DNA from 3 places in the Pseudoalteromonas sp. 4NS20-0020 genome. Region 3 is predicted to be linked to each of the others. Evidence: predicted binding sites of a transcription regulator. Region 3 holds the regulator's gene; each other region holds the start of a gene.
What was found. The regulator FliA, encoded in region 3, starts transcription of late flagellar genes. The targets are predictions, from matches to a motif close to CTAAAGNTNNNNNNNNNNNNGCCGATA.
Positions count from the first base shown of each region.

Region 1: a site for FliA is predicted at 5,753-5,779, ahead of AC27JL_RS11685 (DUF3530 family protein). Genes of this name have one in related genera too.
Region 2: a site for FliA is predicted at 3,863-3,889, ahead of pomA (flagellar motor protein PomA). Genes of this name have one in related genera too.

Region 1 is NZ_BAAJMI010000004.1:235,132-245,292, reverse strand. It holds gene lptD (LPS assembly protein LptD) at 1-2,140, opposite strand, end outside; gene AC27JL_RS11700 (aminoglycoside phosphotransferase family protein) at 2,253-3,254, shown strand; gene murU (N-acetylmuramate alpha-1-phosphate uridylyltransferase MurU) at 3,251-3,904, shown strand; gene djlA (co-chaperone DjlA) at 3,938-4,795, shown strand; gene AC27JL_RS11685 (DUF3530 family protein) at 4,778-5,683, opposite strand; gene rluA (bifunctional tRNA pseudouridine(32) synthase/23S rRNA pseudouridine(746) synthase RluA) at 5,803-6,456, opposite strand; gene rapA (RNA polymerase-associated protein RapA) at 6,650-9,544, opposite strand; gene AC27JL_RS11670 (PhoH family protein) at 9,852-10,161, shown strand, end outside.
Region 2 is NZ_BAAJMI010000004.1:264-10,424, reverse strand. It holds gene AC27JL_RS10580 (hypothetical protein) at 1-359, opposite strand, end outside; gene dxs (1-deoxy-D-xylulose-5-phosphate synthase) at 559-2,421, opposite strand; gene ispA ((2E,6E)-farnesyl diphosphate synthase) at 2,523-3,410, opposite strand; gene AC27JL_RS10565 (exodeoxyribonuclease VII small subunit) at 3,413-3,655, opposite strand; gene pomA (flagellar motor protein PomA) at 3,950-4,717, shown strand; gene AC27JL_RS10555 (flagellar motor protein MotB) at 4,720-5,640, shown strand; gene AC27JL_RS10550 (DNA topoisomerase III) at 5,801-7,732, shown strand; gene AC27JL_RS10545 (M20 metallopeptidase family protein) at 7,755-9,068, opposite strand; gene AC27JL_RS10540 (tetratricopeptide repeat protein) at 9,181-10,038, shown strand.
Region 3 is NZ_BAAJMI010000001.1:641,284-651,444, forward strand. It holds gene flhF (flagellar biosynthesis GTPase FlhF) at 1-594, shown strand, start outside; gene AC27JL_RS02950 (MinD/ParA family ATP-binding protein) at 587-1,447, shown strand; gene AC27JL_RS02955 (RNA polymerase sigma factor FliA) at 1,474-2,184, shown strand; gene cheY (chemotaxis response regulator CheY) at 2,224-2,607, shown strand; gene AC27JL_RS02965 (protein phosphatase CheZ) at 2,626-3,393, shown strand; gene AC27JL_RS02970 (chemotaxis protein CheA) at 3,409-5,658, shown strand; gene AC27JL_RS02975 (protein-glutamate methylesterase/protein-glutamine glutaminase) at 5,718-6,872, shown strand; gene AC27JL_RS02980 (flagellar motor protein) at 6,865-7,629, shown strand; gene AC27JL_RS02985 (flagellar motor protein MotB) at 7,632-8,591, shown strand; gene AC27JL_RS02990 (ParA family protein) at 8,604-9,374, shown strand; gene AC27JL_RS02995 (chemotaxis protein CheW) at 9,378-10,161, shown strand, end outside.

The DNA of each region.
Region 1 (10,161 bases), on a different contig from region 3:
AACTAATACCTGAATCAAAGGTGGCTTGCTCTGTACCTATTGACTGATTTAAATCAGTTTCGATTTGGCGGTGACCAGTAATTTGAAACGCCCAACAGCACGATTCATACTGCAATCCACTTAATATTTCGACACTTCGGTTGTTTTCAAGGTCGCGATGATAGCTTGCAATAAACTGCCATTCGTCACTTATTGGAATACTTGTAAACACACCTGTTTGCTCGATTGTATTTCCTGAGACATCATTTGCATAGCGATGGTTCAATTGCACTAGCTGATTATTATCACCTTTGTAATCTAAAGTGGCATTTGATTGAATCATTTGTTTGCTATCAGTGTTGTACTGTATACCCGCAGAAAAATACCAACGACGATGCCAATGTACCATGGTTTGCGCTGCAAATAATGCATTGTAATTGGTATCTGAGTTTAAGCTTTGCTCGGTTGGCTTGGCATCATCAGATAAATAAAATATTTGTCCGGCACTAAAGTTAAAAATCTCTTCTTGTTTTTTATCAAATAAGCGCGTTGTTGCACCGAGCGTAAACTGGTTTGCGGCGGCTATTCTATCAACACCAGAAAAGCGTGTGTCTCTAAATAAGCCGTAATAATCGTCTTGTAATTTGGTTGTATCGTATAAACCAATATCAGACTGATCCTTATTAGGCGTATATAAATACTGTATTTGCGGCTCTAGTGTTTGAATACCGTCTTGGACAAGGTAGGAAGTATCGCGCTCAAAATTAAGCTGTGAATATAAACGTACTTTTGGCAAAGTACGCGATACGCTTTGCTTAAACTGTGTGCCAGATAGGTCACCTTGTTGATCGTAATTTGTTTGTAATAAGCTTACTTCAGATAAAAATGACCATGCGTATTGGTCGTAATCAAACCGTGCTTTTGGCTCAATATGAACTCGAGTTGCTTGATCTATAATTGCAGAGCTGTTGGTAAAATGGCTCAACTCACCAGACACGCTAAAATCAAAATGATCAAATTTCCATGGTGCTGTTTGTGTGAAATTAATTTGTGGGATAGCAGTGTACGACTCTAAGTGATCACCCAGCACCTCAAAGTTTTGAACTTTTATATCGGTCCGCCATGTGTCTCCTAAATGAGTCAGTACGCCGGTACGATAAAGTTGGGTGTCGGTTTTACTCGCATAACTTGATTCTAAATCAGTAATGTAGTTATCGTCGCTTACATTGGTAACGTCAACACTTGCTCGCCAATTTTCGTTTAAGTAACTTTTTTGCTGCCAATGAAACATGTAGCGCTCACCAAGCGCTGGCTCTGAGTCGTCTTTGTTTAGGTATTCTATACCCACTAGGCCTTCATGTTGCTTGGTTAAATATCTAAGCTCTGTTTTTAATTGCAAACCCTTGTTAGCCATATAACGCGGCGTGATGGTGGCATCTAAGTTAGGCGCAATATTCCAATAATAAGGAGTAATGGTTTCTAAGCCATACTTGTCTGAGCTTGAGATACTAGGCGTGAGTAATCCCGATTTACGGCGCTCGTCTAATGGGAAAGTAAAATAAGGTAAATACAAAACAGGGGTATTTAAAATTCGAAGTATGGCATTGTGAGTTTCGCCCCAACCTTCTTCGCGAGATAAATTAATCTCGTCGGCTTCAATTTCCCAAGCTGGGGTTTCGCCCGGACAAGCAGTAAAGCTTGCATTCATCAGTACTAAGCCAGAATCATTTATAGTGAGCTTTTCAGCACCGCCTTTACCTTGTTGTTCTGTTAGCTTGTAATCAGCACCTAACAGGCTAATTTCTGAATTATTTAAATCGGCATTTAACCCTGAGCTATTTACGTTACTAACAGCATCGCGATATACAATAGGACCTGTGGCATTAAGTAAACCACGTTGCTTGTCTATCAATGCAGTTTGTGCGGACAAACTCATATTAACGGTGTTAATATCAACATTGCCGGTAAATTCGGCGCTTTGAGTACCAAGGAGTTCTACATCATCAGCTTTAATGTCAACATTACCGAGTTTTACGCCAGGTAGCGGTTGCCAAGCTCTGGTTTGCATTGAAGTGCCACAAAGTTTGTGTGTCAGTTCAGTTTCGGCAAGCGATGGTGCGCTAACTACGCTTAGCATCAAAATGCCCCAGGTTTTGCTCATTTATTGACCCTAATACTGTGTGTATAAATATAATTTACACATAATAAAGGAAAATAATGGCAAATACAGTAATTGACCTAATTAACTTAGTTAAAAATAGATATCTTATAAAATGACACGCTTTGATAATTTACAACACTTCATAACGACCCACTTTGGCAAACAGCCAGATACCCTTGAGGCGATAACCGGAGATGCGAGTTTTAGGCGGTATTTTCGCTTAACAATTAATAATCAGCGCTTTATTGTAATGGACTCCGATCCACAAAAGGTCAATAACGCACCGTATTTATCTTTGAATCAAGTTTTTACTGACCAGGGTTTTTTGTTACCGCATATTATTAAAAGTGATGAACAACAAGGCTTTTTTATTTTAACTGATTTAGGCAGCACACACTTAGCCGACATGCTTAATGATGCAAATAGAACCGACTACTACACACAGTTAATAAGTTTATCAGCCAAGTGGGCAAAAACGCCTGAGGCTTCAGGTATGCAGGCCTATGGTAAAGACTTTATAGCGCTTGAATTGTCGATATTCAGCCAATGGTTAGTAAAAGAGTTTATTGCTGAAAACGTTGATACAAACCAACTTAAAATGTGGGAGTCGAGCTGCGATCTACTCACTCAAACCATGCTTGAACAACCCACGGTCACAGTTCATCGCGACTACCACAGCCGTAATATTATGCACAGCGATTCTCAGTGGGCAATAATTGATTACCAAGACACCGTACGAGGGCCACTTTGTTACGATTTAGTTTCGTTGTTACGCGATTGCTATTTTAAGCTCCCTAATAATGAACTCGCTCAGCTATTAGCATTTGGATATAACGAGTTTAAACGCGAAGGCTTAGTCAGTAATACTTCGTTTGAAGAATTTAAGGTTTGGTTTGACTTAACGGGTTTACAGCGTCATTTAAAAGCCGCCGGTATATTTTGTCGCCTGTATTTGCGTGACGGCAAGACAGGTTATTTAGCTAATATTTTGCCTACCCTTGAATATATTGTAGATGTTGCTGAACGCTATCCTGAACTTAATGCACTCAGTGAATGGGTTAAAAATACGATAGTGCCAAAAGTGACTAAAAGATTAGAGCAGGTAAATTTATGAAAGCCATGATTTTAGCCGCAGGGCGTGGGCAGCGCATGATGCCGCTCACTCAAGCTATGCCTAAACCTATGCTTAAAGTGCAAAATAAACCACTCATAGAGCACCATGTTAATAACTTAAAGGCTGCTGGCATTACCGACATAGTGATAAACCTTGCATGGCAGGGTGATAAAATTAAAGCGTACTTTAAAGATGGCAGTCAATTTGGTGTAAATATTGTTTATAGCCAAGAAGTTGAAGGCGGCCTTGAAACCGCGGGTGGTATTATTCAAGCACTTCCTTTATTGGGGGAGTCGTTTATTGTGATAAATGGCGACGTATTTACCGATTACGATGTAAGCTCGCTTATGCAATTACATTTGCAACCAGGTGAGGCACATTTGGTGCTTATTGAAAATCCCCCACATAATCTCGATGGGGATTTTACATTGAGCCACTTATCGCCAGATAGTCAAAAATATACGTTTTCGGGTATTAGTCGTTATCAGGCTGACTTTTTTAATGGTTTAGAGCCGGGCATTCGTCCGCTTGGGCCGTTATTACGAGAAAAATTAAGTAAGCATTTAGTGTCTACCGAGCTTTATATTGGTAATTGGGATGACATAGGCACACCAGCGCGTTTAACGGCATTAAATGAGCGCTTGGCGTAAGCCGACACATAATTAATAGGAGTAGTCGTTTACATGTGGGGAAAAATACTCGGATTTTGTTTTGGTTTTATGTTTGGCAAAATTTTTGGTGCTATTTTAGGGTTATACCTTGGTCATTTATTTGATAAAAGCTTAAAAAATAATTTTGATAAGGCGGGTGGTTTTTCAAGTTTATTTAATGGTGATGATGTCCACGAGCGTCAAGCGCTATTCTTTTCAAGCTGCTTTGCAGTGATGGGGCATATTGCAAAGTCTAATGGCCGAGTAAGCGAGGTACACATTAAAGCCGCTAGCTTATTTATGGACGAAATGGGTTTGAAAGGCGAAGAGCGCCGTGAAGCACAGCATGCTTTTCAAGCGGGTAAACAAAGCGACTTTTCATTAAAAGAAACTGTCTATGATTTTAAAGAACGCTTTGCTAAGCGTCATGACTTACTGCAATTATTTTTAGAAATACAAATTCAAATGGCGTTTTCTGATGGCGTTTTAGCTGAGCAAGAAAAGCAGTTATTAAGTGAAGTAAGCAAGCAGTTAGGTATTTCTAAAACTCATTTTGCGTTTGTACTTAAACGCTATCAAGCTGAATTTAACTTTAGAAAACAGCAACAGCGTTACCAACAGCAGCAAGGGCAAAGTAGCAGTTATAAAGAAGGCTCAGGGCACCATGTACCCCCCAACAATAATATGAATCGTGCGCAAGCGCTTGGGCTTTTAGGACTTAACGATGGGGCAACCGAGCGGGAAGTAAAAGTAGCGTACCGAAAGTTAATGGCGCAACATCACCCTGATAAATTAGTATCGCAAGGTTTACCAAAACATATGATGGAATTGGCGGTTAAAAAAAGCCAAGACATTCAAGCAGCCTATGAGTATTTAAAAAAGGCGGCGTAAAAAGCCGTCTATTTCTTTTGTTAGCCGAGCATGTTGTTGAGGTTGATCACGAAGCCCAAATAACTGGCGCTGGCGGTAGTCAAACTTGGCGTTTCGGTTAACCCAGCGCTGGCGATTTTTTAAGTTAATTAAAATATCGCGGTTGTCGCTGGCGTAATAAATATCTAAAAGTGCAGGCGTAACAAGAGACGTTGTTTGGCTTAAGCTTTTATTGCGCTTTGCATTGGGCAGATAGCTACTTAAACTAATAAACGCATCAATACGCTCTTGTGGAAAGTCTGCATAGTACTCAGTTAACACCCCTGCGCTGGTGCCTTGCGCAATTACAACGATATTTGTGGGTTCTTGCATCGCGGTTTGGTAAAGCGCTTTGTAGCGAGCAAGTAAATTTAGTTTGTAGTTATCGAGTATTTCGTCGCTGATGGCTTCAATGGTATCCACATGATGAGGCGCTTCATTTTTACTTGAAGCATTAGGCTGATCTGACTCACTGTTGGCTTGACTCTCTGTTTCAGTGGCGGCACTTGGTGCTATTTCTGCAGCAGGCTCAGCTATTTTACTCGCTTGCCAATCAATATCAGGGGTGGCCATCGCATAGGTGGTGTAGCCTAAATTGTTAAGCTCTTTGCGTAAGTAACTCATTCCAGCATTGTTGGTAGGGGCTGATTGCCAATCGGGAATAAGTAATACAATCCCTCTAAAATCAGCGCTCATGTATTCACTACGTAAACTTAAAAATTCAGTTTCACCTGCTAGCATTGTTTTTACTTCGTCGGTAGGTAAAAGGCGTTTAATATCGCTATTTTCAATACTTGATAAAGAAGGCGGGGCAATATGTTCTGCAGCCGTTGTACAGAGTGCTAAAAGGGCTACACAGCTAAACGCCATGTAACACAGAACCTTTTTAAATAATTGCAAAAACACCATAACACGCTCAACCAGTCGTCATTAGTTAGGTATCGGCATGCTTGTTTAAAAGTTTAATTTTTCCTAAGTAATTGAGCCCATTAAAACTCGGGTTCTGCTTCAAAGGTCATTACTTGTTCGGTGACAGGGTGTTTTAGTTGCAACATTTGTGCGTGGAGTTGTAAACGCGGTGCGGCTGCAAGCGCCTCTTTATGAGCATAGAGTCGGTCACCTAAAATAGGGTGGCCAAGGCTTAGCATGTGTACGCGCAATTGATGTGAACGCCCCGTAATTGGAGTGAGCTCTACGCGTGTGGCGTTTTCTTCTCGTTCAAGTACTTTGAAATGAGTGAGTGATGGCTTGCCATTTTCATGATCTACCATTTGCTTTGGGCGATTAGGCCAGTCGCAAATAAGGGGTAAATCAACCGAGCCATTGTCTTGTTCAAGCTTACCAAAAACGCGAGCTATATAACGCTTAGCGGTTTCGCGATCTTGAAATTGCATGCTTAAATGTCGGTGTGCAGCTTTATTCATAGCAAGGCAGAGTATGCCAGACGTTGCCATATCAAGACGATGAACAATTCGTGCGGTTGGAAACACGCGATTAACGCGGTTAATCAAGCTGTCGGCATGCTTAGGATCTTTACCCGGTACGGTCAATAATTCGCTGGGTTTATTAACAATGAGCAAGTCGTCGTCTTGAAAAAGTATGGTTAAATACGGGTTCATTGGGGGATTGTAATTAACTAACACGGCCGACCTTAATGATTTTGAAGGACGCTATTTTAGGGTAGCAAGGGCAAAGGCTCAAGGAAAACATTGATAGCCTGTACGAAGGCTTCTAATTTATATACTTTTTTGAATATAAAAAAGCGCGGTATAAATACCACGCTTTACTTAGCTGCTGTTGTTTGCAATTTTTACTAACAACTAAAAGCTCAAAATCTTAGTGAGAAACCACGATTAAGCGAATTGCATCTAGTTGTAACTGCGCCTTTTCAATGTGTGCAGTTAGCTCGGTGCGTTGCTTATCGTAAAAGGTAATTTCTTCTTGGCGAATATTAGGGTTAATTTGCTTAAGCGCGCTTAATCGCTCTTGTTCTTCGCTAAGAGACGTTTGCATTTTAGCTAGCGACTGTGAACGAATAACCTCGAGTTTTTCTTGTGCCATGTCTTTTGCAGTTGTGATCATAGGGTGAATTGCGCTTTGAAGCGCACCCGCAAGTTTACTTGCTGTTTGACGACCAACGGCTGAAAGCTGTTGGTTAAACCCGTCAAATGCGACGTTTTCGCCTAAGTTATTACTGGCTTTATCAAGCAATATACGAATAGGCGTTGGGGGTAAAAAGCGACCCACTTGTAATGCTTTAGGCGCCATTGCTTCGGCTACAAAAATAAGCTCAACAAAAAAGGTGCCCGCAGGAAGTTTTTTGTTTTTGAGTAAAGCAACCGATGCGCTACCAAAGTCATCATCACAAATCATATCCATCGTGCCTTGCACCATTGGATGATCCCAACTGATAAAATGTACATCTTCTTGTGAAAGTGCAGTATCACGGTCAAATGTCACTGTCATGCCGTCATCTTTAAGCGATGGAAATGACGCGCTTAACATATGCTCTGTAGGCTTTAATATAATTGTATTTTCGCCTTTGTCTTCTTGGCTTACACCAAAGGTGTCGAACACGTTAATCATGTAGCTGGGCAGCTCAAACTGGTTGTCGAGCTTTTCAATATCAGCAACTAATGAGTCGGCAGCGCCTTGTCCCGATGAGTGCAGTTCTAATAAACGATCTCGTCCACTTTCCATTTTTTTACGTAGCAAAGTATTTTGCTGAGCTACTTGCTCAAGGAGTGGGTCAAGTTCGTCTTCATCACAGTTATGGGCTGAAATAAACTCGAGTAAGTCATCACGAAATTCTTTATACAATAGCTGGCCAGTCGTTGATGTGGTTTCAAACGCATCAAGGCCTTCGTTGTACCAACGCAGTAACACCTCTTGCGCCGTGTTTTCAAAGTATGGCACGTGAATGTTTACATCTTGTGTTTGCCCTATACGGTCTAATCGACCAATTCGTTGTTCTAGTAAATCTGGGTTTAATGGTAAATCAAATAACACTAGGTGATGTGAGAACTGAAAGTTACGACCTTCTGAGCCAATTTCTGAACACAATAATATTTGTGCGTTATCGTATTCGTCTGCAAAAAAGGCAGCCGCGCGGTCACGCTCTATAATCGACATACCTTCGTGGAAAACCGAGGCTTTAATCGCTTCACGTTCACGCAGTATTTGTTCAAGGCTAATAGCCGTTTCGGCTTTGGCACAAATAAGGAGTACTTTTTCGTGTTTAAGCGTTTTAAGTGTTTCGATTAACCAATCTACGCGAGGGTCAAAGGCCCCCCAGCTTGCGCTTTCACCTTCAAACTCTTGGAATATTTTTTCAGGAAAAAGAGCACGATGCGCGCTCAGTTCAGCGTTTTGAATTCCACTCATGTTACCTAATACCGACATGGCCGTTTTGTATTGCTTTGGTAATGCCATTGGATAGGCATGCAATTTACGACTTGGGTAGCCATCAATGCCACTGCGGCTATTTCTGAACAATATACGGCCAGTACCGTGTCTGTCGAGTAGCATGTTAAGTATTTCTTTACGCGCTGGTAAATCACCTTGCTGCGCTTTTTCAAGAATGACGGTAATGTCGGTTTCTTTTAATAGCTCAATTAGCGTTGTTTTTGCATTGTCGTCAAGAGCTTGATCTTGCAATAACTGGTTTGCCGCTTGCGCTACATCTTTGTAATTGGCTTCTTCTTCTTTGAATACGTCGTAGTCGTAAAAACGGTCTGGGTCGAGCAATTGTAAACGCGCAAAGTGACTGCTATGGCCTAGTTGATCAGGCGTTGCTGTGAGTAAAATAAGGCCCGGAATATCTTGGCTTAGCTCAGCCATGCGTTGATATTCAGTACTTGGTTTACCGTTATTAATGCTTAAGTGGTGCGCTTCATCAACAACTAATAGATCCCAATCAGCCAATGTGGCTTGTTCAAACCAGCGCTTTTTCTTGGTTAAAAACTCAAGACTAGTAAGGACTAGCTGCTCTGTATCAAATACATTTGGCGAGTCGGCAAAGGCTTCGTCGCAACGCTCTTCATCAAAAATAGAAAAACGTAAGTTAAAGCGGCGTAGCATTTCGACTAACCACTGGTGCTGAAGGTTTTCAGGTACAACAATAAGTACACGGCTGGCGCGACCACTAATAATTTGCTGATGCAGTATCATGCCTGCTTCAATGGTTTTACCTAAGCCTACTTCGTCAGATAATAATACGCGTGGTGCAAAACGTTTACCCACTTCTTGGGCAATGTAAAGCTGATGCGGTATAAGGTTAGCGCGTTGACCAATCAATCCTTTTATAGGTGATTGTTCGCGTTCAAATTTATGTTGCCATGTTTGGTAACGAAGCGTGTAACGATCAAAACGATCTACTTGGCCGGCAAATAAACGGTCTTGTGGCTTATTAAATTTTATAAAATGATCTAAAAAGGTTTCTTTTAACTTTGCTTCTTCGCCGTTATCAACACGGGTGCCCACATAGCAAAGTAACTCGCCTTGTACTTCAATAGATTCGACTTCTAATTCCCATTCTTCAACGCTTTTGATCACATCGCCTGGATTAAATGCCACACGGGTAACGGGTGCTTCTGCTGTAGAGTAAACACGGTTTTCACCACTGGCTGGAAATAATATGCTGACCTGGCGGCCTTCAATGGCAACAACGGTGCCTAATCCTAAATCTGACTCTGTATCACTGATCCAACGCTGACCTAAGGAAAAATTCATGTATGTCTCGTCTATGATGAAAAAGGCGGCTATGTTACCTGTAAGCTAACACCACTGCAAGGCGCTATTTAGCTCACTTTTAATTAATTTTATAAGTGTTAATTATAAAGAATAAAACCGCCATTTTTTAACCTATTAAAAAGGTAAATAAAAACTAAATTCAGGTTGTAATAAAACGGACTTTTATGACAAATAGACTAAACTTTCAATATGCCTTGGCAATTAAGTATTGCAGGTTTTGATTTTTGCCCGTTTTACTTAGTTATTTTGGTATAGCATAAAAATCATAAAACGTAAGGAAAGTGCTATGGAAAAAGCTTCGAACCTTGAAAGTAAAATGTATGTGCTAGACACCAACGTACTCCTCCACGAGCCCCTCGCTTATTTGTCTTTTCAAGAACATAACGTGGTTATTCCGATGACCGTACTTGAAGAGCTTGATCATATTAAAGATAGAAAACACGATGTAAGCCGCGATGCCCGCGTTGCAATTCGTGGTTTAGATGAGGTACTCAAAAACGCAACCCCTGAACAAATGCTACAAGGTGTAGCCTTACCCAGTAATAAAAAAGCAAAGTCGAGCTCTGCCGGTACGCTCATTATTGTTAACGACCATT
Region 2 (10,161 bases), on a different contig from region 3:
TCGCTGTCGCTTGCTTGTAATAAATTACCTAAGCTATCAAAAGCGGCGCCTTCGTTAGCTGTTGTGTTAAAAGTTTTTAATTTAGAAGCGCTTTGGTCAATTAAATCAATGGTACCCGTGTTAGTTTCTCCATTGTTTGCCAAAATAAATGTGGCTGATGCAAAGCCTGGGTTGCCATTTGTTCCATCGGTACCATTTTGTCCGTCGGTGCCTGCAATACCATCTACGCCGTTTTTACCATCGTCTGAGCTACAGCCTGTAATGCCGATTAATACTGCAAGTGTTAACGCTGAAAAACTAAGCGTGTGTTTCAATGTGTTTTTTTGTGCTGTATGAGTTGTTAAATTAGCATTATTCATCATTTTTACCTTTTAAATATTCCATTAAATTTAGGTAAATAAAGGGCTTGCTTATAAAGCACAGACTAAGCAGCACTGATTATTTACATGTTAACCTCACAGCAATAACGGCTTAAAAGTTAAATTGGATGCAAAAAATAATGATAAAAACGAAAAAGGAGCCAACAGGCTCCTTTTTATAAACAGTTAAAATAATTAACTAAGCAGTAAATGACCTTATTGAACTTAAAATACCTTGCTCGCCTAAGCCCATTTCATCGTGCATTTCGTCTTGCGTGCCGTGCTTAATAAACTCATCAGGAATACCTAAGTTAAGTATTTTAACATTGGCCTGCTGGCTGGCTAAGTATTCGTTAACCGCAGAGCCTGCACCACCGGCAATGGCATGATCTTCAAGTGTAACAATGACATCATGATTTTTAATAATGTCGTTTAACAGTGAAGTATCAAGTGGCTTTATAAAGCGCATGTTAACAAGCGTTGCATTAAGTTCATTTGCAGCAAGTTGTGCGTTTTCAAGCAATGTACCAAATGACAAAATGGCAATCTTTGAACCTTCTTTTATTGTATTTGCTTTACCAATTTCGAAAAGTTGCATATCGCTCTGAATATCTGCCGTACCAGCGCTTCCGCGAGGGTAACGAACAGCAACCGGGCAATTAGCTTTGTAACCGGTGTACAACATTTGGCGGCATTCATTAGTATCGCTAGGTGCCATAATAACCATATTAGGTATACAACGCATAAAGCTGAGATCGTATGCGCCTTGATGTGTTTCGCCATCGGCACCAACAATACCTGCTCGGTCAATAGCAAATAATACAGGGAGGTTTTGTAATGCAACATCGTGAATGAGCTGATCGTATGCGCGCTGTAAAAAGCTTGAATAGATAGCAACAACAGGCTTTAAGCCTTCACATGCAAAACCTGCGGCTAGAGTTACGGCATGTTGTTCAGCAATCGCGACGTCAAAATACTTATCAGCATGTTCTTTTGAAAACCGCACCATGCCCGAGCCTTCACGCATGGCAGGAGTGATAGCCATTAATTTATCATCTTGCTGCGCCATGTCGCATAGCCAGTCGCCAAATACTTTTGAAAATGTAGGGGCGCCCGGTTTTGATTTAGGCAAGCTAGATGTGTTTGGATCAAACTTAGGGACGCCGTGGTAACCAATAGGGTCGGCTTCAGCTGGCTTGTAACCCTTACCTTTTTGCGTTTTTATATGAAGAAGTTGTGGGCCTTTTAAATTACGCATATTACGCAATGTATCAACCAGCATGTTTACATCGTGCCCATCAATTGGGCCAATATAATTTAAGCCAAGTTCTTCAAAAAACGTACCAGGGATAACCATGCCTTTAAGATGCTCTTCCATTCTGCTGGCAAGCTCTTTAACAGGCGGTACGCCAGACAGTAACTTTTTACTTCCTTCGCGAATGTTGGTGTAAAAGCTACCAGATAGAATACGCGCAAAGTGGTTGGTTAATGCGCCAACGTTTTCTGAAATCGACATTTCGTTATCATTTAGAATAATAAGCATGTCTGATTTTACATCGCCTAAATGGTTCATCGCCTCAAATGCCATACCCGCAGTAATAGCGCCATCACCAATAACTGCAACCGTTTTACGCCCTGCGCCTTCTTTTTGCGCAGCAATTGACATGCCCAAAGCTGCAGAAATTGAGGTGCTAGAATGGCCAACACTGAATGTGTCGTAGTCACTTTCATCTCTAAATGGGAATGGGTGCAGACCATCCTTTTGGCGAATAGTATGCATTTGGTCGCGGCGACCCGTTAAGATCTTATGCGGGTAGGCTTGATGCCCAACATCCCACACTACACGATCTTCTGGTGTGTTATATACATAATGAAGTGCAACTGTAAGCTCAACTGTGCCTAAACCAGACGCTAAATGACCGCTACTTTGCGATACAGAGTTAAGTAAATACTCACGTAGCTCATTGCTAAACTCGGGAAGTTTATCTTGCGCTAAGTCTCGTAATTGAGCTGGTTTATCAACCAAGTTAAGTAATGGATACTTGCTACTATCAAGTGTCATGGCTTTTTTATATCCTTCGATCACATTCGCTTTCAAATGGGAGTGAACAACGAATGTTAAGTAATAATGTCAGTGCTATTTGCAATACGCTTAAACTGTGACTAGTGGTCACGTTCAATAAGGTAATTTGCCAGCGACGCAAGAAGCGTAGTATCTGCATCAATAAGTGCTAACGCTTCGTGGGCTTGTGTTATTAAATTTTGCGCCTTTTCTTTAGCGCCTAGCATACCTAATAACGCCGGGTATGTCGCTTTATTCGCTTCTATATCTGAGCCTTGTGGTTTACCTAGTATAAAGGTGTCACCTTCCACGTCTAAAATATCGTCGTGTACTTGAAATGCCAGCCCTATAGCATACCCAAAAACGCTCAAGTTTTCTAAAGTTTGTTCATCTGCTTTTTCACTGCACAGTGCACCTAGTGTTATAGCACAGTTAATTAGTGCACCGGTTTTTAACTTATGGATGCGCTCAAGCTCTTGTACAGAAACAACTTTGTCAGTTGCGGCAATGTCTAAACCTTGTCCTGCAACCATCCCTTCAATACCTGATGCATGTGCAAGTGCAGCAATCATTTTTACTTGTGATTGCGCTGAGCAATTAAAGTTATGTGTGGCTATAAGTTCAAAGGCGAGAGTTTGTAATGCATCACCCGCTAAAATGGCTTGCGCTTCGCCATACACAATATGGCAAGTGGGGTAGCCGCGGCGTAAATCGTCATCATCCATAGCTGGTAGGTCGTCATGTACTAATGAATAACTATGAATGCATTCTATGGCTGCAGCCAAAACGTCTAAGTCACTTTTTTTAGCGCCTAGCATTTCACCAACAGCGTACACCAAAAAAGGGCGCAGCCTTTTTCCACCATTAAATAAGCTGTAATGAGTGGCTTCTTTTATTGTTTTATCGCTATCGAGCGGTTGTTCAAAGTAGCTATTGAGTGTAGTAGCTACATCTATTTGAGCACGTTCAATATAGTCTTTTATGCTCACAACTATTCCATATCATTATTAAAGTTTGTAAGTGCTGACTTTTCGCTATTACCCATTAAAATAGATACTTTTTGTTCTGCTTGCTGTAGTTTTTCAGATGACGCACCAGCGAGTGCAATACCACGCTCGAACTGCTTTAATGATTGTTCAAGCGATAAATCACCTTGTTCCATTTCACTAACAATTGTTGATAATTCTTCTAGTGCTTTTTCGAAACTTAAGTTTTCAGGTTTTTTAGTCGCCATCTTTATTTCAGCTTACATGATAAATTTAGGAGCCAATTTTAGGGGGAATGCTAAACTAGGTCAAAGGATGATATGAGTTTTTTACATTTAGAGCGATTAATCGCGTGTTAATCAGTGCTATTAGTCAGGAAAACTCGATAATTAGGCAGTGCGCCTAACTTGATATAAAATAATAAATATAACTTTTATGTTTATTTACAAAAATGACTTAAGCAATTCAGTATGTTGCCGATAAGCAGTTAATAATAAAAAGTTTATGATAAGGCATTTAAACATGAAATCTCTGGAGGAAATGTGGATTTAGCAACCATAATAGGGATCCTAGGCGCAATAGGCTTAATTGTCATGTCTATGTTTATGAGTAGTAGCGGTGAAATGGGCATGTTTGCCGATGCGCCTTCAAGTGTAATTGTATTTGGTGGCTCGCTGTTTATTGTTTTATCAAACTTCACTATGTCTCAGTTTTTAGGGATAGGTAAGGTGGTTGGTAAGGCATTCATGTTTAAAATTGAGTCGCCTGAAGAGTTAATAGAAAAAGCAGTAGAGCTTGCGGATTCTGCTCGTAAAGGTGGCTTTTTAGCACTCGAAGAAGCTGAAATTCCAAATCCATTTATGCGTAAAGGCGTTGACATGCTTGTTGATGGTCATGACGCAGATGTTGTGCGCGCTACACTTCAAAAGGATATTTCCCTAACCACGACCCGTCATGAACTAGGTGCTGGCTTATTTAAAGCACTTGCCGACATAGCTCCCGCAATGGGAATGATTGGTACATTGATAGGCCTAGTTGCCATGTTATCAAACATGGACGACCCCAAAGCTATTGGACCTGCAATGGCCGTGGCACTATTGACCACTCTGTATGGTGCATTTTTGGCGAATGTAGTAGCAATTCCTATTCAGGTAAAACTTGAGCTGCGTAAAGACGAAGAAGCGATGAATCAGCGTTTGATTCTCGATGCTATTTTAGGAATTCAAGATGGTCAAAACCCCAAAGTTATTGAAGGTATTTTGAAAAACTACTTGGCTGAGTCTAAGCGTAAAGTTGATACCGAGGAGTAACCATGTCTGATGAAGAGTGCAAATGCCCACCACCCGGTTTGCCTGCTTGGATGGGTACATTTGCTGATTTAATGTCGCTATTGATGTGCTTTTTTGTACTCTTATTGGCATTCTCAGAAATGGATGTACTTAAATTTAAACAAATTGCAGGTTCAATGAAGTTTGCTTTTGGTGTGCAAAATAAAATTGAAGTTAAAGATATCCCAAAAGGGACATCGGTTATCGCTATGGAATTTACTCCAGGTAAGCCAGAGCCTACACCAATTGAAACTATTCAACAGCAAACCGTTGAAATGACCCAGCAAATGCTAGAGTTTCAGGCTGGTGATGAAAGTTCAGCGGGCGGCAGGCAAGAACAGCGAGGCGATAAACGTGGCGGTGAATCTAGAAGTACCTCACAAGAGCAGTCATCAGAACAAGCAATATCCGCTGCAGATCAAGAGCAAACAAATGAGCTGGTTAAAAAAATAGCGCAGCAGTTAGAAAGGCAAATAATAGATGGTGCAATAGAACTTGAATCATTAGGTCAGCAAATTATTATTCGTATTAGAGAAAATGGCTCGTTTCCTTCGGGCAGTGCTTTTTTACAACCTAAGTTTAAACCGATTATTCAAGACATTGGCGAACTTTTAAAAGACGTACCAGGTGAAATTACAGTATCAGGGCATACAGATGATTTTCAGGTATCAAACGAGTTATACGTAAATAACTGGGATTTGTCTTCTAAGCGTGCAGTGGCTGTTGCTAGCGAATTGCAAACAGTTCAAGGGTTTGATAAAACACGAATGATGGTTGTAGGGCGAGCTGAAACTCGGCCGCTTGTGCCTAACGAGACAAATGAAGACCGACGCCGGAATCGCCGAGTTGAAATATCTATATTACAAGGTAAGGCGAAAGAGTCTGACCCTATTGATGTGAGGTAATGCTCAAATTATAAAGCTGGGCTTAATTAGTAGCCCAGCTTTGAGTTTTGCAAATTATTACCAGCATCTACTTATTGAACCTGACAATAAATCAAAAACTCTCCCTCTTTAAAATAGTTATGCTAAACTACTGTTTATATAACCAGTTGTAGGCCAGCGCATGAAACTCTACATCGCAGAAAAACCATCACTTGGACGTGCAATTGCAGATGCGCTCCCAAAACCACATAAAAAACACGACGGTTACATTGAAGTCGCAAATGGTGATTGTGTCTCGTGGTGTATTGGCCATTTGTTAGAACAAGCTGAACCTGATGATTACGATGAACGCTATAAAAAATGGCAATTAGAACATCTCCCTATAGTACCTGAGCAATGGCGGTTAAAAGCTAAACCTAAAACTCGTAAGCAATTAACTATTTTAAAAAAGCTAATCAAACAGGCATCAACGTTAGTTCATGCTGGCGATCCCGACCGTGAAGGGCAGTTACTTGTAGATGAAGTGATAGAACAAGCCAAAATAAGCAAAGCTAAAAAGCAAGGTATTCAGCGTCTACTTATAAGCGATTTAAACTTAGCTGCAGTTAAAAAAGCGCTTGGTAGTATGCACTCTAATCGGGAATTTATTCCACTAAGTGTATCAGCACTTGCACGTTCTCGAGCTGATTGGCTTTTTGGTATGAACCTCACTCGGGCTTATACTTTAGCGGGACAAAAAGCAGGGTTTGGTAATGTACTCTCAGTTGGGCGCGTACAAACGCCAATTTTGGGCTTAGTGGTAAATCGTGACACTGAGATAGCTAATTTTATATCAAAACCATTTTATGAGGTGCTAGCTAGTTTAGTTACTCCTGAGAAGCAGGTATTTAAAGCAAAGTGGGTACCGAGTAAAGCTTGCGAACCTTATCAAGATGAAGAGGGGCGAGTGCTAAATAAAGCATTGGCCGAAAACGTGGCTTCGCGTATCACTAACCAAACAGGAGAGGTGACAGCGCTTGAACAAAAACAAAAAAAGCAAAGTGCACCTCTACCTTATAATCTATCAGCACTGCAAATAGATGCAGCAAAGGCATTTGGTATGGCTGCCCAACAGGTGCTTGATATTTGCCAAACACTTTATGAACGCCATAAATTAATTACTTATCCTCGCTCAGATAATCGATATTTGCCTAAGGAACATCATTTAGATGCACCTTCAATTTTAAAAGCAGTTGCAACTAATGACGGTCAAAAAGTGGAGTTAGTAAATGGTGCAAATGATAAGCTGCGCAGTAAGTGCTTTAATGACTCAAAAGTAGCTGCGCATCACGCTATAGTACCTACGGCAAAGCAATTAAATTCAGCTCGCTTAGCCAAGGATGAAGCAAAAGTGTATCAGCTTATTTGTAGGCACTACTTGATCCAGTTTTACCCAGACTGTATTTATAACGAAACTAAAGCAGAGGTGACAATTGCTGGTGGGTTATTTAAAGCCAACGCTAAACAAGAAGTCAGTTTGGGTTTTAAGGTATTAATGGGTAAATCAGAATTAAAAGAAGAGGCTACTTTACCTTACCTTGAAAAAGGGATGGACCTGATATGTACACAAGGTAATGTAGTAGAAAAGTATACTTCACCTCCCGCTCATTTTACTGATGCAACTTTACTGAGTGCTATGACAGGGATTAGCCGTTATGTAAAAGATCCACATATCAAAAAAATATTAAAAGATACTGATGGTTTAGGTACAGAGGCTACTCGTGCAGGCATTATAGAGTTGTTATTTAAACGGCGCTTTTTAAAGCGTGAAGGCAAAACAATCAAAGCCACCGAAACAGGCCTTGCATTAATTAGTGTTTTGCCTGAAGGTTTAGCAAGTCCTGACTTAACAGCAAAGTGGGAGGCAAGTTTAGGCAGCATTGCTCAACAAGCAATGAGCTACCAACAATTTTTACAACCGTTACTGGTGGAGCTTGAAGGCTTTGTAATGCAAGCAGCTAATTGCGATAGCCATGTATTTTCAAAACTGCCCCAAACACCGCCTAAAAAGCGTTTTGCCAAGCGCAGTAAAAATAAAAAATCTAATTATAAAAAGAGCTCGACAACAGTTTAATGGCTGAGCCCTTAAGTGGGATTTATTTTGTATTAAATAATGCAACTGCCGCATTACTCATGGCTTTTATACCAGTAGGTAAAGCTACTTTATAATCTGGTGCAAATTTACTTGAGTGCAATGAAGGAAGTGTTTCGTTGTTTTTTATTGCTTTTGCGTATTGCTGTTGATTAACACCGCCTAACCAAAATAATGTAATTGGGATATTTTCGTCGGTGCGGCCATAAAGACCAAAGTCTTCACCTGCCATTACGGCTTGGGTTTCAAGTACGTTTGTGTCGCCTATCGCATTTTTGATAGCACTTCGTACTATATTAGTTTGCGAAGGGTTATTATAAGTAGATGGAATTGATTCATCCTCATGGACTATAACAGCGGGGTAATCACTTTCATCAAGCCCTGCGCTTTGCGCAATACCTGCGGTTATGCGTTTTATTGCAGCAATTTGTGCATTGCGTACATCTGGGTTGTAACTACGCAGTGTAAGTTGCAGTTTCACTTCATCAGAAATAACATTATGTTTAGAGCCGCCATGTATGGAACCGACTGTTATAACAGATGGTTCTAAAGGTGAAAGTTCGCGACTTGTAATCGTTTGTAAAGCAAGTACTGTGCGCGCAGCAATAACTACCGGGTCAATAGTGGTATGAGGGTAAGCGCCATGGCCACCTTTACCTTTTATATTAATATCAACAGAATCCACACTAGCCATGGTATATTCATTTTTCATAGTTACTTTACCAGCAGGTACACTGGCACTAACATGCAATGCAATAACGTGGTCGGGTTTTGCGTATTTACTAAATAACCCCTCATTTAGCATCGCTTTAGCTCCACCTCCAACCTCTTCTGCAGGTTGTGCAACCATCATTAATGTACCTTTCCATTTATTTTTATGAGTAATGAGTTGCTCGGCAGTGCCTATAAATGAGCTCATATGAATATCATGGCCACAGCCATGCATAACACCAACTTTTGCACCATGCTCGTCAATAACTTTTACAGTTGAAGCGTAGGGTTTACCTGTTTGCTCGGTAATAGGTAAGCCGTCCGTATCAGTGCGTATCATAACTGTTGGGCCATTGCCATTTTTAAAAATACCAACAACACCATACCCACCTACATTTTCTGTAACCTCGAATCCAAGCATATTAAGCTTGTTAGCTATTTTTTTACCTGTATTTTTTTCGCTGTATGAAAGTTCTGGCGATTGATGTAAATCGAGGTAAAACTTTTCAATACTAGGCATTGTTTTGTTTAGGTCTAGGTCAAGTCCTTTAGCTTGCAAAAGCGGAGCTGCAAATAAAAATGCAGCGCTAAGGTAAGATAGTTTCATGATTTGCCTCATTAATTGATTATGTATGCCGAGTGATTTAGTTATACGACTTGTATTTATTATGTTAATCACCATATAAAACCCTAAATAGATAAGTATGGCAATCAATTCAATGAGTAATATAGTAAGTATTAATGCACAAAACCTTCAGCAGGTCCTTGGAGAAACATCACAACAAAAATTAGTATTACTTAACTTTTTCTCACCTCAAAGTCCTGATTGTATTGGGCAGGCTGCAATTTTAGATAAAATAGCGGCTGAATATACAAGCCATATAGTAATAGCAAATTTAGATTGTGATGCAGAGCAAGCATTAGCTTCACAATTAGCACAACAGGTTGGCTTACAAACGCTGCCTACGCTTGTGCTATTAAAAGACTCTGCCCCTGTCGATTTGCTTGCAGGTACGCAAACTGAGTCACAAATACGGGAAGCCCTATCTAAGCACTTACCTGCTCAACAGGATTTGCTATTAGAACAAGCTAAGCAGGCTCTACTTAAATCAGACCTCAATGCAGCGTTTAATTATGCAAAGCAAGCATACGAAATAGATAATACTAATGTACGTATTAAATTAGTGCTTGCAGATATTTGTATTCAAATTCACAAATTAGATGAAGCTCAAGCATTAATAGAAACGATTGATTCGCAAGATCAAGATGCGTACTTCAATAACATCAAAGCAAAATGCGAAGCTGCTTTAGATGCAAAAGATTCTCCAGAGATACAACAAAAGCAACAGCAAGTAGATAAGTATCCGAACGATTTAGAACTTAAAGAAGAGCTCAGTGCTTTATTAAACGAAGCAGGAAGAAAAGAAGAGGCATTAGAAGTGCTATTCAAAGTACTACAAAAGGACCTTAACTATAACGAAGCTAAACCAAGCTTTTTAGCTATAATAGCTTCTCTACCAGATGGCGATGCGCTCGCAGCTAAATATCGTAGAAAGCTATACAGTATTTTATATTAAAAGCTGATTATAAGTCCGGCTAAATAAAAGCACCTTTATTAAAGGTGCTTTTTTATTGATGACTCTTAGATGTTAAAGCAGAGAAAATCAGCTTAAAAAGTAAAGTTATACACAGGGTTTTGT
Region 3 (10,161 bases):
GCGCTTGGCGCACAAAAATACGGTGCAGACAAAGTCGCTTTAATCACAACAGACACATACAGAATTGGTGCTTATGAGCAACTCGCCACTTATGGCCGAATTATAGGTTGTGGTGTAAAGCAAGTTAAAGATGCTAATGAATTAGCTGAAGTTTTATATCATTTACGAAATAAACGACTAGTATTAATTGATACTGCGGGTATGAGCCAACGCGACTTGCGCTTAACAGAGCAACTTAATACGCTAATGCGTAATCAGCGTGTTGATATTCGCAGTTATTTAGTGCTCAGCGCAACATCGCAAATACATGTGTTGCAAGAAACCGTTAGGCACTTTAAAAAAGTGCAGTTAAGTGGTTGTATATTCACCAAATTAGACGAATCTTTAAGTTTAGGTGAGATTATTAGTATAGCGATTCAAAATCGCCTTCCAATAGGGTATCTTACTAACGGTCAACGAGTACCAGAAGATATTCGAGTTGCAAATGCTGAAAAACTAGTTAAAAAGGCTGAGCAACTCTATTTAAAAAGAGCAAAAGCACAACATTCAAGGCACCAAGCAGTGGCGCCAAGCACAGTAGGGATGTATGATTAACACAGTATTAGATCAAGCAAGTGGCCTGCGCAAAATGAGTCAAAACAATAACAACGGCGTAAAAGTTATCGCTGTCACTGGCGGTAAAGGTGGAGTAGGAAAAACAAATGTTTCTCTGAATACTGCAATTGCATTAGGCCAGCAAGGTAACAGAGTGTTGGTTCTTGATGCCGATTTAGGCTTAGCAAACTGTGACGTTATGCTAGGACTACGTGTTGAACGTAACTTATCACATGTTTTATCTGGTGAATGTGAACTTGATGAAATTTTAGTTGAAGGCCCCGCAGGTATAAAGATTGTACCCGCAACATCAGGCTCTCAAAGTATGGTTGAATTGTCGCCTTCAGAGCACGCGGGACTTATACGGGCTTTTAGTGAATTAAATACAGAATTTGATATTTTAATTGTCGATACAGCCGCAGGTATTTCAGACATGGTGCTGAGTTTTTCTCGCGCGGCACAAGACGTCATGGTTGTTGTATGCGACGAGCCCACATCGATTACAGATGCTTACGCGCTCATTAAAGTGTTGAGTCGCGAGCATGGTGTATACAAATTTAAAATTGTTGCAAATATGGTCCGTAGTATGCGTGAAGGGCAAGAGTTATTTGCTAAACTTTCCAAAGTGACCGATCGTTTTTTAGATGTATCAATGGACCTGGTCGCAACGGTTCCCTACGACGAAAATATGCGCAAAGCAACGCGTCGCCAAAAAGTTATTGTAGAGCTTTTTCCTAATTCGCCGGCGGCACTTGCGTTTCAAGCGTTAGCAACAAAAGCAGTTAAATGGCCAATACCTAATCAACCATCAGGTCATCTGGAGTTTTTCATAGAGAAACTAGTAAACGGCTAATTATGACAACATTGGTGAATAAAGTTATGGGATATCAATCAGCACAAAATTTAAATGTGATTGTTGAAAAACATGCATCACTTGTCAAAAAAGTGGCATGTCATCTTATAGCGCGTTTACCAGCCAGCGTGCAGCTGGACGATTTAATACAATCAGGAATGATAGGTCTGATTGAAGCATCTAAAAGTTTTGATGCAACCAAAGGGGCTAGCTTTGAAACTTTTGCGGGGATTCGTATTCGTGGGGCAATGCTTGACGAGATGCGACGTGGCGATTGGGCACCCCGTTCAGTACATCGTAAAAGCCGTTTGGTGGCCGAAACAATTGCATTTTTAGAAAAAAGCTTAAACCGTGAGCCGACAGATATAGAAGTTGCTGAAAAACTTGAAATTTCGTTAAATGAGTACCATCATATCTTAAACGATGTAAATGCAAGTAAAGTACTCGGTATTGAAGACCTTGGTGTTGATGAAGATGCCATCAGTCCAGTGGGCCAAGATTTAGCGCTAGACAAACCGTTTAATAATGTTAAAAATGAGCGGTTTAACGAGTCTTTATTAGGTGCAATAAAATCTTTACCAGAACGTGATGCAATGGTGCTGTCTTTGTACTATAACGATGAAATGAATTTAAAAGAAATAGGGCATATACTCGATGTAAGTGAATCGCGTGTAAGTCAAATACATGGTCAGGCGATGATTAAGCTTAAAGCTAAAATCAATGACTGGATAAATTAGTAGTAAGTAAACAAGGTTAAGACCTCACTGGGGGATGTTTTGGATAAAAACATGAAAATTCTGGTTGTTGACGATTTTTCAACAATGAGACGTATTATTAAAAATCTGTTGCGTGACTTAGGTTTCACTAATGTTCAAGAAGCAGACGATGGGTCAACCGCTTTGCCGATGCTACAAAATCAAGTATTTGATTTTGTTGTTACCGATTGGAATATGCCAGGAATGCAGGGTATAGACCTACTAAGAGCAATACGTGCGGATGATAAGCTTAAACACATTCCAGTATTGATGGTAACGGCTGAAGCTAAAAAAGAACAAATTATAGCGGCAGCACAGGCAGGTGTTAATGGTTATATCGTTAAGCCATTTACTGCTGGAACACTCAAAACTAAATTAGAAAAAGTATTTGAACGTTTAGGCTAATGATAGGGGGAGAGGCTTATGTCAGCACTTGCTGCGCCTCAAATAACTTTAGAACAAGCTCGTCAGCTCGTTGTTTTTCTAGAAAACGGTGAGCAAGACAAAGCCAATCAGTTAATTTTAGATACCGCTTCTAAGGAGCAATCTGAAATATTTGCTGAGGTTGGAAAGTTAACCCGTCAATTGCATGAAGCTTTAAAAAGCTTTGAGCTAGACACTCGCTTATCTGACTTAACTACCGATGCTATTCCAGATGCAAAAAAACGGCTCAATTATGTTATAGAAATGACAGAAAATGCCGCGAATAAAACAATGGATGCAGTTGAGGCTAGCCTACCAATTGCTCAACAGTTGGCAGACGAAATATCTCATATCAAACCGACATGGGATCGCCTAATGAATCGAGAGATTGAGTTAGGGGAGTTTAAATCGTTATGCCACAGCATTGATAAGTTTATGAACAATTCTCATCATAAAACCGATGAGCTGCAAAGTTTGATGACTAATGTACTTATGGCACAAGACTATCAAGATTTAACCGGACAAGTTATTCGCCGAGTTATTGAGCTTGTTAGAGAAGTTGAAGAAAGCTTAATTCATCTTTTGACAGCCTTCGCTGATCAAAGCGAAAGTAAAGCCGAAAAAATAGAACAACAAAAAACAAATGAACCATTAGACGAACAAACTTTAGCAGGTCCAGAAGGCCCTATTATTGATAAAGAATCACGTAATGATGTTGTATCTGATCAAGATGAAGTCGATGATCTTTTATCAAGTTTGGGCTTCTAAGAGGAGAGTAACTGCATGTTTGAAGTCGATGAAGATATTTTACAAGACTTTCTTGTAGAGGCAGGAGAAATCCTAGAGCTTTTATCTGAACAGTTAGTTGAGCTGGAAAACAATCCAGAGGACACCGAATTACTCAATGCCATATTTAGAGGGTTTCACACTGTAAAAGGTGGTGCTGGGTTTTTAGCTATGACCGAGCTCGTTGACGCATGTCATGGCGCAGAGAATGTGTTCGATCTGCTTAGGCAAGGCGTACGAACGGTTAATTCGGAATTGATGGACGTAATTTTACAAGCTCTCGATACGATTAACGAGATGTTTGCCACCATTCAAAATCGTGACAAACCAGAACCCGCCGATCCCGAACTTCTTGAAACCCTTCATAAACTAGGTTTACCTCCAACAGAAGAAGAGCTTGCTGGTGACTCACCAGTTGATTCAACTGAAGAACCTCAAGCCGAGGTTATTGATGCCCCAGTTACCGAGGAAGCCTCAGGAACTGATGAAGAAGATCCGTTTGCATTTGACGAGCTATTTAGCGGTGGAACAGTTGAACAAAGCGATGATGAAACTCAGATTGACGAAATAACAGAAGATGAATTTGAAAACTTACTAGACGAATTACATGGAAAAGGTCAAAGCCCAGTATCTGAAAGCGCGTCCAGTAGTAGTGATGTCAGTGGAGACATTACAGATGATGAGTTTGACAACTTACTTGATGAACTTCATGGCGTTGGAAGCTTTGGTGCAGTTGCGGCCAGTGAGCCTGTAAAAGAGCAAACAGCAAGTAATAATTCTGCAGAAAGTTCTGCAACGCCTTCAACACATTCACCTGCAAGTGATTCTAGCGATGATGAAATTAGCGATGATGAGTTTGAAGCATTGCTTGACGAACTTCATGGATCAGGTGCCCCTAAATCAATAGAGAGCCCTGCAGCTTCAGAGCCGAAGCCCGCTGCTAAACCTGTCGCTAAGGTAAGTGAGCCTGTTAAAAAGCCTGAACCTGTGAAAGCCGCTGCGCCAAAACCAGTGCAAAAGCCTGCAGAAAAAGCAGCTCCAGCTCCAGCGCCTGCAGCTGTGAAAAAGCCTGCTCCTCCGCAAGCAGAAACAACAGTCCGAGTTGACACAAAACGCCTAGACCAAATAATGAATATGGTGGGTGAGCTTGTACTTGTTCGTAACAGATTGGTAAGTTTAGCCACTAACTCAGAAAGTGAAGCAATGGGCAAAGCCATTTCTAACTTAGATGTTGTGACGGCTGATATCCAAGGCGCAGTAATGCAAACGCGAATGCAGCCAATTAAAAAGGTATTTGGCCGCTTCCCTCGCGTTGTTCGTGACTTAGCACGAAGCTTAAATAAAGACATTAGTTTACAGCTTGTTGGTGAAGAAACTGATTTAGATAAAAACTTGGTTGAGGCACTTGCAGACCCGCTTGTTCACTTAGTTAGAAACTCAGTTGACCACGGAATAGAGATGCCAGCAGCTCGTGAAGCAGCAGGCAAACCTAGAACGGGTAATGTAACGCTTTCAGCGTCTCAAGAAGGCGACCATATCTTGTTAACTATCAAAGATGATGGTGCGGGTATGGATGCTGAAAAGCTCAAAAAAATAGCAATCAGTAAAGGCGTTTTAGATCACGACCAGGCGAGCCGTTTATCGGATACTGAAGCCTACAACTTAATATTTGCACCAGGATTTTCGACCAAAGAAGAGATCTCTGACATCTCAGGCCGTGGTGTGGGAATGGATGTTGTAAAAACTAAAATCACTCAACTTAATGGCTCAGTGAGTATTCAGTCAGAGCTAGGTGTTGGTACAATTTTAGAAATAAAAGTACCGTTAACACTTGCGATATTACCAACCTTGATGGTTGTAGTTGGCGAACAAACATTTGCATTACCATTAGCAGGTGTAAGCGAAATATTCCATTTAGATCTAACCAAAACAAATGTTGTTGATGGTCAATTAACAATTATTGTACGTAAGAAAGCGATACCGCTATTTTATCTTGAGCATTGGTTAGTTAAAGGAGCAGATCGTACTCAGCGCAAAGCGCAAGGTCATGTTGTTATTGTTCAAATAGGTACTCAGCAGGTTGGTTTTGTAGTTGATTCTTTAATAGGTCAAGAAGAAGTTGTAATTAAACCTCTTGATGCTCTTTTGCAGGGTACTCCAGGTATGGCAGGCGCAACTATTACATCAGATGGTGGAATTGCACTAATTTTAGATGTTCCAAATATGTTAAAACACTACGCTGGCTAAATCATAAAGTAGGTACACATAATATGTGTGCCTACGTATAAATTTAATAAGAGAGCTAAATGGCCGTAAAAGTTTTAGTTGTTGATGATTCGAGCTTTTTTCGTCGTAGAGTAAGCGAAATCCTTGAACAAGACAGCGACATACAAGTTATTGGTTTTGCCATTAATGGCAGAGAGGCTGTAGAAAAAACGGCTCAGCTTCGTCCTGATATGATCACGATGGATGTAGAAATGCCTGTGCTTGATGGTATCAGTGCTGTTAAAGAGATAATGGCAAGTAACCCCACGCCAATATTAATGTTTTCCTCTTTAACCCGTGCTGGCGCAACAGCAACACTTGATGCGCTTGATGCTGGAGCGATGGATTTTTTACCTAAAAAGTTTGAAGATATTGCACGTAATAATGAAGATGCGATAAAGCTCCTTCAAGCTAAAGTCAAAGAAATTGGTAATAAGCGTATTCCTAGAGCCTTTAAGCCAATAACACACCAGAAACCAGCGGCACGCTCTGTGCCTGATAAAATCAGTAATACTGCGTCTTCAATCAGGCAACCAGATAGAAGTTTTCAGCGTTCAACAACCGCATCGACATTAACAAAAACACAAAACAACGTACCAACTCGTGCAAGTGGCAAGCAATACAAGCTTGTGGCTATCGGTACATCTACTGGTGGTCCTGTTGCTTTACAAAATGTGCTTACGCAATTACCCGCTAATTTTCCGCATCCTATTTTACTTATCCAGCATATGCCTGCTGCTTTTACACCGGCATTTGCAGCTCGTTTAAATGGATTGTGCAAAATAAAAGTAAAAGAAGCACAGCAAGGTGATCGTCTTGACCCCGGAACTGCCTATTTGGCTCCTGGCGGGCAACAAATGATGGTTGAAGGTCGAGGTGGTTCTAAAACATTGCGCGTTTTTGAAGACAATAGCGAGCGAATCACTTATAAGCCCAGTGTTGACGTTACATTTGCAAGTATTGCAAAAGCTTATCAGGGAGATGTTTTAGCTATTATTTTAACCGGCATGGGGGCTGATGGTAGAGATGGCGCAAGAATGTTAAAACAAACTGGCGCCACTATTTGGGCACAAGATGAAAAAAGCTGTGTTGTTTATGGTATGCCACAAGCTGTTGCTAATGCGGGACTTTCAAGTGAGAGTTTAGCGCTTGACGATATTGCAACGCGGATAAAAAGTGAAACCGGTTGTGGATAAGCTCTCCGTACTTGGGTTAATAGTTGCACTAAGTGCAATAGCAATTGGCTATCATCTAGAAGGTGGTGTGATTGCCGCACTTTTTAATGGTCCTGCGCTTATTATAGTACTAGGTGGGACCGTAGGCGCTGTAATGCTGCAAACGTCTGCTAGTACCTTTAAAAAAATGCTTAGAATGAGTCACTGGGTATTTGTGACTCCCAATTACAATATTGATGATGCAATTGAGCAAGTTAAACGTTGGTCTCATAAAGCGAGACAAGAGGGGTATTTGGCATTAGAGGATGAGGCCCTAACACACTCAGATGTATATGCCGCAAAAGGGCTGAGTTTACTTGTTGATGGAGGCTCAGAGCAGAGGCTACGTGATACGCTTGAAATAGATTTAATGTTGGAGCGTGAGCGTTTGCTTGAAGCTGCACGTGTATACGAAGCAATGGGCGGTTATAGCCCTACCATCGGTATTTTAGGAGCTGTTCTTGGACTTATTCAGGCTATGTCTTTTATTACCGATCCACAATTGCTTGGCGCTGGAGTTGCAACAGCCTTTATTGCAACGATTTATGGTGTGGGGTTAGCTAATTTATTATTTTTGCCAATGGCACATAAGCTCAAGCAACGTGTAGAAGAAAAGATGCTTTACCACGAAATGCTTGCAGAAGGGATAATTGCAATCAGCGATGGCCAAAGCCCAATGAACATTGAGCTAAAGTTAGAAGCTTATCGTGTTGAACGGCCAAGCCTAGTGGACGCATAAAAATGATGCGTCGACGATTTGGTCGCTCGGCCCATAAAAACCAGCATACAGAGCGCTGGTTAGTATCTTATGCGGATTATATGACCATTATGTTTGCCTTCTTTGTTGTAATGTATGCGATTGCGATTAACAAAGAAGAAAACTTCCAAATTTTATCCGATTCCCTAGAGCAAGTATTCGACAAGTCGGCTCGTGTTTATTCTCAGCAAGGTACGGGTGTAGATGGTACTGGAATACTTACTGATAGGGTTACTCCCGAAGATGAATTACTGTATGGCGAAAGTATCAACAAGGAAGAGCAAGGCCCAGAGTTGTTAGACGGCCAAAGTGAGACAAGTAATATACAGCAAAAATATTTAGGAAAACCACTTGATAGCTTATTAACAAAACTTCAGTCAGCGCTTATTGATGAAATACGTGATGGTGAAGCCAATCTAGAATTGCATCAAGATTGGCTCATAATAGAACTGAGTTCAGGTATGTTATTTTCAAGTGGTAGCGCAGTTGCTCATACTAGAGCAAAACAAGTTGTTAAAATTGTAAAAGATATTATCGCGCCAGTGGATAACTATATACGTGTGCGTGGATATACAGATGATGAAACAATTAAAAATGAAATATTTCGCTCTAACTGGGAGCTTTCTGTCGCTCGCGCAACTTCAATACTTGTTGAGCTTGAAGCACTTGGCATAAATTCGGCCCGAATGGCGATTGAAGGGTATGGACAGTATTCACCCTTTGCACCTAACGACACAGATGAGGGCCGAGCTGAAAATAGAAAAGTAGTAATAGCGTTATCTAAATATGGGTTGCCAGAAGAGAAAAATAATTCAGCAGAAGAGCCAATAGTTGAGGCAGTAGCGCCTGAGCCAGAAGTAGAATTACCGTCAGACGATGACACAATAAAAATTATTCGTTTACCACATGGTGGAATTCGTATTACAACTCGCAATGAACAGTAACTAGGATATGATGTGAAGATTTGGACTGTAGCCAACCAAAAAGGTGGCGTTGGTAAAACAACGACTGCGGTCAGTCTTGCTGGTACTTTAGCACTGCAGGGTAAACGTGTATTACTAATAGATACCGATCCTCATGCGTCTTTAACGTATTACTTTGGTATTGATTCTGAAGATTTAGAAGTCAGCGTTTACGATATTTTCGCTCGTGGGACTAGTATGCAAAGTGAGGAAATACTTCAAGCATTGTGCCCATCCACTCTCGAAAATTTAGATATATTACCTGCTACTATGGCTATTGCTACATTAGATAGAAGCATGGGCAATAAAACAGGCATGGGGTTAATTTTAAAAAAGACGCTTGCCAAAATAAGCGAACATTACGATTATGCTATTTTAGATTGCCCCCCTGTTTTAGGGGTTTTAATGGTTAATGCATTGGCTGCGAGTGAGCGCATTTTAGTCCCTGTTCAAACTGAGTTTTTAGCGCTTAAAGGCTTAGATAGAATGATGCGTACAATGGAATTAATGCAGAGCTCACAAGCGAAAAGTTACGAATATACTATAATACCTACAATGTACGATAAAAGAACGAAGGCATCACTCGAAGCCTACAAAACGTTACAAAAAACCTACGGTAATAGAGTTTGGCCAGGTGTTATTCCCGTAGACACAAAACTAAGAGATGCAAGCTTAGCACAAAAAGTACCCATAGAATTTTGTCCTCGCTCTCGTGGTGTATTTGCTTATAAAGCATTATTAGATTATTTAATTGAACAAGGTTAATGAATGAGTAAGCAATTATTTGCTAATGAAAAAGTAATGACTCAGTACTTAGGTGCCTTACTTTGCGAAGAAGAGCTTGCCAGTGACTTAGAGCCCGTAGCAAAACTTTTAGAAAATATACCGGGTGACTTGCCAAGCGAAGAAGCCACTCATGAAAGTCAGAAGCCAGTTACTAATGTTAAAGTAGTGGCTGAGCAGGGATCATCTTCGTTAGATGATACGCATGAAGTTAAAGAAGCAGAAGCTACAACACCGAAAGTTAACGTCATTGAAACGCCAAAAGAGACAACGAGTACAGACCTTAAAATAGCAAAACAGAAACAATTAAATCTTTCAAATAACAGTGAGTCAGATTACTTTGACGGCGAATTTCAGGCATTGTTCTTTGAAGTTGCAGGACTTACGCTAGCAGTCCCGCTTAAAGCTCTTGGCGGTATACATCAATTAGGTGAAGTGAATCACCTGTTTGGTAAACCAAAGTGGTTTAAAGGCGTTATGCTTAATCGTGATGAAAAGCTCAATGTTGTAGATACAGCACGCTGGGTTATGCCAGAGAAGTACGATGAAAAACTTGAGGCATCACTTGATTATCAGTATTTAATAACTTTAGGAGATAGCCAATGGGGATTATTAGCTGAGAAGCTTATAAATAACATTACATTGACAAAAGAAGATGTAAAATGGCGTACAGATCAAAGTAAGCGCCCATGGCTTGCCGGGGTTATTAAAGAAAAAATGTGTGCTTTAATAGATGTAGACAATTTAAATACGTTATTAGAAGAGGGCT